2 linked regions of the Microbulbifer sp. A4B17 genome follow. The protein of the gene in region 1 binds, or shares a complex with, the protein of each later gene. Links are inferred from orthologs where the notes say so. Each region holds a gene or a part of one and is shown in the gene's direction. Other genes may lie near its edges.

What was found.
Region 2: the proteins of trxB (region 1) and trxA are in contact, whole or in part, in a crystal structure (PDB 1F6M), measured with the Escherichia coli proteins. The link is inferred for Microbulbifer sp. A4B17 from one-to-one orthologs.

What each region holds. Positions count from the first base shown.
Region 1 is NZ_CP029064.1:2,243,733-2,248,519, reverse strand. Bases 1,483-4,321 are described here. They hold trxB (thioredoxin-disulfide reductase), read left to right. Parts: upstream 1,483-2,347; coding sequence 2,348-3,295; downstream 3,296-4,321. Other genes in these bases: BTJ40_RS10115 (arginyltransferase), read left to right, coding at 4,070-4,321; aat (leucyl/phenylalanyl-tRNA--protein transferase), read left to right, coding at 3,385-4,077; BTJ40_RS10130 (methyltransferase domain-containing protein), read right to left, coding at 1,483-1,942. Also shown: BTJ40_RS10135 (DNA translocase FtsK), read right to left, coding at 1-650; more of BTJ40_RS10130, read right to left, coding at 887-1,482; more of BTJ40_RS10115, read left to right, coding at 4,322-4,787.
Region 2 is NZ_CP029064.1:242,629-246,057, forward strand. Bases 1-2,681 are described here. They hold trxA (thioredoxin TrxA), read left to right. Parts: upstream 1-1,016; coding sequence 1,017-1,346; downstream 1,347-2,681. Other genes in these bases: hemW (radical SAM family heme chaperone HemW), read left to right, coding at 1-868; rho (transcription termination factor Rho), read left to right, coding at 1,712-2,681. In the rest of the region: more of rho, read left to right, coding at 2,682-2,971; BTJ40_RS01205 (RNA-binding protein), read left to right, coding at 3,242-3,429. UniProt on the Escherichia coli protein: Participates in various redox reactions through the reversible oxidation of its active center dithiol to a disulfide and catalyzes dithiol-disulfide exchange reactions.

The sequences.
Region 1 (4,787 bases):
CGTTTTTGGCGCCAGCGCTGATAGAGGCTACCCAACAAAGCAAACAGGCCCAATACATTCTTGCCAATCGCCTCGGCCAATTTGAGCCACGACAAACCGGTAAATACAGTTACACCGATAGCAAATATTGCCAGCAGCAGAATGGTTGCCCCTACATAGCCGAGGCTTGAGCCCAGTGCAGACGCCACAGCACTGCCAATGATACCTCCATTGGTGAACGGCAAAGGGTTTTCTGCGGGATCAAAACACAGAGTTGCAATTGCCGCCCCGCTGACAAGCAGCAGCATCAGGCCAAAAACCCTCAAAGCAAATAGAGGCAAATGAAAACGAGCATTGCGGTCGCGAAGGATGTGATAGGCGCGCAGGCCAATCAGCAGGGGGAACAGGTAAGCCATCCACCCCAACAGAGACAAACACACATCTGCCAACCAGGCACCGGCCGGACCAATGGCATTGTGCACCTGCTGGGAGCTGCCAGTTTGCGACCAGCCCGGATCTTCTGCACTGAAGCTTAACAGGCTGATGGCGAGTAACAGCGCACCAGCCAACAAACTGATCAGGGCACCTTCGCGAACGAGTCGGGCGATCAGTGAGTCTGGCAATGCATTACTCTCTGCAGGGCTTTTTTCAGTTGCGCTTTCGGCCTTCAATGGCTTACCTCGATAATTCTGTACTTTTTTATGTCCACTTGTATTCGCCAGGGATTATTGGGGACTCAAATCTCCAAACCCTGAGACAAAATTCTGTCTTGCTTATAGAAGAAAGCAACTCCACCTAAACATTTTACAATTTACGCTTTCAGATTGCGCCTTACGAGCCCTAACACACACTGTATTTTTGTTGTTTGATGGCAGTATCGGAAAACCTGGAGAACCTGGAGCTTTTCCTAACCACTATTCTCTTCTAAATTTATCGGTTTGTACGTGCGATAGATGCAATTTGGAATCATCATTGAGATATCCTGCCCGGAATCCTCCCAGCAAACTTCATCAATGATCGCCTGGGTAACCCTCTCACGAAGGTAATTGTTCAAAACTTCCAATTTATACTGATCTCCGCCCAGCTCAGCCTTCAGCTTGTCGTGGGTGCTATCCCGGTAATAGGTTCTGGATACCAGCTCTATTTGTTTAAAGCCTGCATCGATAAGCAATTGCAGCACCTGATCTTCCCGCAAGAAGAATCGGTCAAAGAGTAGCGATTCCCTATGTGTCAGGTATGACAACTTTCTCTTTTGGGCACACAATAAGTCCTGGACCCCGGCAGAAGTTGGCATTAAGTCCCAAATTAACAGGGGTCCTCCCGGTTTGAGAACCCGATACCCCTCCTGAAGCACCAGAGGTTGATCTCTATAGGGCACTTCGTGCAAGCCCATTTTGATGGCAACAGCATCAAATAATTCACTGGGATATGGCAGGTCCCGCCCATCTCCAATAGTGATATCCGCAGCGAGTAACTGAACATCTGGATCAAGCTTTTCAAGCTGAGAAAGGTGGGAATCACACAGGCTACATTGAATAACAATGCCCTGTGCCCGGGCAAACTTAAGCAGATAACTGCTCAGGGCCCCTCTCCCACACATCAGATCGAGGACTCGGCAGCCGTCACCGAGCCCCAGCGCCATGGCAAATTTTTCAAACTCTTCAGGCTTCCCCTCACAGGTGACAGCCCCATCTGCTTTACCACCGTATCCATCAGAAACAATCTCGCATCGAACTTGCAGATTGAGCGAGGTGAACAGATCGAGCAGGTGCGGAGGGCCGTGTAAACTGGCCCGGTGATCCCCATTCGGCTCCAGGTCAACGGAAAAGCGCAGCGAGTAACTATCGTCAATAATTTCAGACACGAAAGCCTGGGCTTCCTCACTTAAGGTCAAGAAGGTTTTAGGATGCCCCAACTGTTCCTGTTTCAAATTTATGGGTATGAACTTTCTCTTGTAGCGCATATCGATCCTCAATTTTTAAGGGGTCTAAGGATCTGCTTGAAGGGAAAATGTCCCTGGGCAGCTGTCACAATTCCTGCCACTCCCACAATCAGTAATTTTAATTCGTAACACCATATTCCTCCCAAAAAGACCCAGCAGTCCGCTCATAAAAAGTGGAACTTTTTATTATATTTCAAGATCTTACGATCAATGTTTAGAGACAAAAGCAGCTTCAGCTGCGGGCTTGATCAGGTTGAATAGACACTATCAATCGAAGAAATTAAGGCAAACTATTTCGCCGAATGGTAAATATCGCCTATTATATCGCCCAATTTAATAGTCTCGCCTGATCAAAAAATGGACGGGCATATGGACTCCCAGTCTATTGGGTAAATTTCGCAAATTGAGAGTTTTAAAGAGTACTTCATGAGCAATAAGCATCATCGACTGATCATCCTCGGCTCAGGCCCCGCCGGCTATACGGCAGCGATTTACGCTGCCCGCGCAAACCTGAATCCAGTTGTTATCACTGGTATGCAGCAGGGTGGCCAGCTGACCACTACCACTGAAGTGGAAAACTGGCCAGGCGGTATTCCGGAACTTCAAGGTCCGGATCTGATGGTGCAAATGCAACAACACGCAGAGCGATTTGAAACAGAAATCATCTTCGATCACATCGAATCGGTTGACCTCAAAGAGCGCCCGTTCACCCTGAAAGGTAACGAAACCTACACTTGCGACTCTCTGATTATTGCCACCGGCGCCTCTGCTCAGTACCTGGGCCTCCCTTCCGAAGAGGCTTTCCAGGGTCGCGGCGTCAGCGCCTGTGCAACCTGTGACGGCTTTTTCTATCGCGACCAGAAAGTTGCTGTTGTGGGCGGTGGTAACACCGCTGTTGAGGAAGCTTTGTATCTCTCCAATATCGCCAGTGAAGTGACCTTGATTCACCGTCGCGACGAGCTGCGTGCAGAGAAAATCCTTCAGGACCGCCTGATGGATAAAGTGGAAAACGGCAATATCAACGTTTGCTGGCACAATACCCTGGACGAGGTTCTCGGGGATGATAATGGTGTAACCGGAGTGCGCCTGCGCAGCACCAAGGATGACTCCACCCAGGAACTGGACGTCTCTGGCGTATTTATTGCTATCGGTCACAAGCCAAACACAGGTATCTTTGAAGGCCAGCTTGAAATGAATGGTGGTTACCTCATTGTGGAGAGCGGCCTGAATGGCAATGCCACCCAGACCTCTGTTCCCGGTGTATTTGCCGCAGGTGACGTATCCGACCATATTTACCGCCAAGCTGTGACTTCTGCGGGTACCGGCTGTATGGCCGCCCTGGACGCCGAGCGCTTCCTCGACGCCGAGAAGTAACCTGAACCCCCGGGCAGAAGTATCTCTGCCCGGCCCACCCTTATACCGACAGGAGTCAGATCGTGGCAGGGAACACCCAAAGCCGCCTGATGTGGCTCGACCACACCGTTGTCGATTTCCCCCCTACTGAATTTGCACTGGATGACCCAAACGGCCTGCTAGCCGCCGGTGGAGGCCTGACCCCCGAGTGGCTTGTTGAGGCCTATCAAAGGGGTGTCTTCCCCTGGTATTCAGATGACCAACCTATCTTGTGGTGGAGCCCCTCTCCTCGCTGCGTGGTTATCCCACGAAACTTTCGTATTGGCCGCACTTTGCGCAAAGTGTTGCGCCGAGGAACCTTCTCGGTCACCTTCGACCAAGCCTTCCCCGAAGTGATCGAGGCCTGCCGCGAGCCCCGGGCGGATGAAGCCGGCACATGGATCACCGATGAGATGTGCGAGGCCTATATCGATATGCACCATCAGGGATTCGCCCACTCAGTGGAGGTTTGGCGCGGTGGTCAGCTGGTTGGGGGACTCTATGGTATTGCCCTGGGACGGGTATTTTTTGGTGAGTCCATGTTTCACCGGGAGACAGACGCCTCAAAAGTCGCTTTTGTCCACCTCGTTCGGCAATTAGAATTGTGGGGCTGTCCATTGATCGACTGCCAGGTGAGTAACCCTCATCTCAGCAGTCTTGGAGCAGTGGAGATGTGTCGTAAGGATTTCGAACAGCTGCTGGCAGACGGTGTTAAACAGCCGCACTTCCCGCAGCCCTGGAAGCTTTCGTGGACTTATGGGTAAATACTCTCAGCTGGATTCAGTGCGCCTACTGGCCACCCTGCCCCACCCGTGCGGCTACCTGCCGGACCGGGAGGCCACCACGGTGTTTGTCGACCCCCAAACCGAGGTGGACCAGAGGCTTTATAACCGCCTCTCAGAGCTGGGATTCCGTCGCAGTGGTGCCTACCTGTATCGCCCCCAGTGCGCGACCTGTCGTGCCTGCGTGCCGGCTCGCGTGCCAGTGAGCCTGTTTGTCCCCGATCGCAACCAGCGCCGCTGCTGGAAACGCAATAAGGACCTGGACATATTCCATATCGAATCCATCGATACGGATGAACACTACGAACTCTACGCACGCTACATCGAGCAGCGCCATGCAGATGGGGAGATGTATCCGCCGAGTCGGGAGCAATATCGCAGCTTCCTCAGCCAGGCCTGGGGCTCCACTCGATACATTGAGCTGAGAGCCAGGGGCAAACTGGTTGCCGTGGCTGTGACCGATATCCTGACTGCAGGACTGTCGGCCATCTATACTTTCTTCGATCCCGATGAGGACAAGCGGAGCCTGGGCAGCTATTGCATTCTCTACCAGATTGAATGGGCGAGACGTCTGGGGTTACCCAATCTTTACCTGGGTTACTGGATCGAGCAATGCCATAAAATGGCCTACAAAAGCCAGTTCCGCCCGATTGAAATGCTAAAAGAAAACCGCTGGAGCCTTAAATCGCTCT
Region 2 (3,429 bases), 2.0 Mb from region 1 along the record:
CACTTTTGAACAGGCCAAGTTCACCGGCTACCGGGCTGTCGGGGTTAACCGCCTGTCCATTGGAGTGCAGAGTTTCGACTCCAACCAATTGCAGCAGCTGGGACGTATTCACAGCGGTGAAGAGGCCGAGAGTGCTCTGGCAATGGCGCGCCGAGCAGGCTTTGAGAATATTAACCTCGACTTGATGCACGGATTGCCCAAACAGACTGAAGAGGAAGCCCTCAATGATTTGCGTCGGGCAATTTCCCTGGCCCCAGAGCATATCTCCTGGTACCAGCTAACAATTGAGCCAAACACGGCATTTTACAGTGCGCCGCCGGTTACCCCCGGCTCGCAGATGATTGCCAGTATGCAGGGCAGTGGGCGAGAACTGCTCGCGTCGGAGGGTTATTGCCGCTACGAGGTGTCGGCTTACAGTAAATCCCAACTCGAGTCCCGCCACAATATTAACTACTGGTCTTTCGGAGACTATTTGGGTATTGGTGCCGGTGCTCATGGCAAGGTGACTCTGGTGGAAAGTGGACAAATTTTGCGCAGTCGACGTACTCGCACACCGAAGGATTACCTGTCCATTGGCAGGCAGCAACCAGGGTTGCTGCACAGCGCTTTATCTGAACCCCATACTGATCAGGTTGAGAGTGAGGATTTGCCGCTGGAGTTTCTGATGAATACCCTTCGCCTAGTGGGGGGGGTTCCCAGCGAGACTTTTACACATTACACCGGGTTGCCACTGTCTGAACTGCAAAAACAGTGGCCCACTCTGATAGCTATGGAGCTTGTGGAGTGTTTAGACGAGCGAATTGCCGCCAGTGCTTTTGGCTTTGACTATATCGATGAGGTCCTGCAGCGTTTCCTGGAACAGACGTAAGTCTGTTGGCAGGAGAGACTTGAAATCCCATTTTGCGCCCCAATTTTGAGGGCAATGGTGCATCGCAGCTGTAAAACCACTGCTGTGACCGTGAGAAGATGCGTTGGCTGTGCCCTCGCATCGAGAAACTAAAGAACAGGAATGCAATATGAGCGAGCACTCAATCATCAACGTATCTGACGCTGAATTCGAAGCAGAAGTTCTCAAAGCTGAAGGCCCTGTGCTGGTAGACTTCTGGGCACAGTGGTGCGGCCCGTGCAAGATGATCGCTCCAGTGCTGGAAGACCTGGCTGGCCACTACGGCGATAAGTTGAAGATCGTAAAAGTAGACGTTGATGCCAACAAAGAGAGCCCGGCAAAATATAATGTCCGCGGTATCCCCACACTACTGTTGTTCAAGGGTGGCAATGTAGAAGGCACTAAAGTCGGCGCATTGTCCCGCGCACAGCTGACTGAATTTATCGACAGCCAGCTGTAAGACTGTCGTTTCTATCCTGCAAAGGGGTAAATTTCTTTGCAGGATGGGAAACACCCGTTATACTGGCTGTAATTCTGAAATAGTTCAGCGGTCTTGAATTAAGTGAGACGAGCTGACAAAACGCCCCTCCACAGGGTCCCTGACCATCCCCGGTGCGTATACTCCTCGAGTTGAACTTGTTCTGATAATGCTCCATAAATTGATTATGGAGAGCATAAGTTTACTGAGTACTGTGGTCTTGGTAGAAAAAGGTACCTAGGTGTTTCGGGTAAATAGACGAGCTAATCTCTAATTATCAAACCCCTCCTCAAAATTTCAGGCGTGTCCGCGCCAAATGACAACAGAAACATTAATAAGCAATTGGTATGAATCTCTCCGAATTAAAAACCAAACCCATTGAAGAGTTGATTGAAATAGCCAAAGGCATGGGCCTGGAAAACCTGGCCCGTTCTCGCAAGCAGGATATTATTTTCAATATTCTCAAGCGACACGCCAAAAGCGGTGAAGATATTTATGGCGACGGCGTATTAGAAATCCTTCAAGACGGTTTTGGATTTTTGCGTTCTGCTGACTCCTCTTATCTCGCGGGACCGGATGATATATATGTATCTCCAAGTCAGATTCGCCGATTTAATTTACGTACGGGCGACTCAATTTCCGGAAAGATTCGCCCACCGAAAGAAGGCGAAAGATATTTTGCTTTATTAAAAGTTAACGAAATTAATTTTGACAAACCGGAAAACGCACGTAACAAAATTCTTTTCGAAAACCTCACTCCTCTCTTCCCCAACGATCGCCTCACCCTCGAGTGCGGAAACGGCTCCTCCGAAGACCTGATTGGTCGTATTATTGATCTTGTTGCTCCGATCGGAAAAGGCCAGCGCGGTTTGATTGTTGCGCCGCCGAAGGCGGGTAAAACGATTATGTTGCAAAATATGGCGCAAGCCATTACGCGCAATAATCCAGAATGCCATTTGATCGTATTGCTGATTGATGAGCGCCCTGAGGAAGTGACAGAAATGCAGCGCTCCGTGCGGGGTGAGGTTGTTGCCTCTACTTTTGATGAGCCACCGGCGCGTCACGTACAAGTAGCGGAAATGGTAATTGAAAAAGCCAAGCGCCTGGTAGAGCACAAGAAAGATGTGGTTATCTTGCTCGACTCTATCACCCGCTTGGCTCGCGCTTACAACACAACAGTTCCTAGCTCCGGTAAAGTATTAACCGGTGGTGTTGATGCCCACGCCTTAGAGCGTCCGAAGCGCTTCTTTGGTGCTGCGCGAAACATTGAAGAAGGCGGAAGTCTATCTATTATTGCTACTGCGCTTATCGATACCGGCTCGAAAATGGACGAAGTGATTTTCGAGGAGTTCAAAGGTACTGGTAATATGGAATTGCAGCTGGATCGCAAGATTGCTGAAAAACGCGTATATCCAGCCATTAATGTGCGCAGATCCGGCACTCGCCGGGAAGAGTTGTTAATGCCAGAGGGCGAGCTACAGCGCGTGTGGATTTTACGTAAGCTGTTACACGATATGGAAGATGTGGCATCGACTGAATTCCTAGTGGATAAATTGAAAGATTTCAAGACAAATGATGAATTCTTCCTATCCATGAAACGGAAATAATTGTTGTATATAAAGTTGCGTCTATAAAGGCGCTCTTTATTTACTTAAAGCAGAATAAGGCGGTTAATTGCGTCTATTACTGTTGAAAAGGCGAGCTATAAGGCATATAAAGTTCCACATTGTGGCGCTTGATATGGATTTTAGGCAACGCGCCTTACTGAATTGGCCCAGGAGTTTCTCCGAAAGGGCCAATCTCAAATGGTTAATCTGGTGGAGCTGGTTATCCATTTGTGACTGCACGACAGCCCACACACCTAGTGAGAACCTTTTGTGAATATCTATATTGGAAATCTGGCCTACGCGGTAACCTCTGACGACCTGCACGAAGCTTTCGGTGCATTCGGAGAGATCTCTCGGGCTACTGTTATCACCGACCGTGAGACTGGCCGCTCTAAAGGCTTCGGTTTCGTAGAAATGCCTAACGACGATGAAGCACGCAAAGCTATCGAAGAGATGAA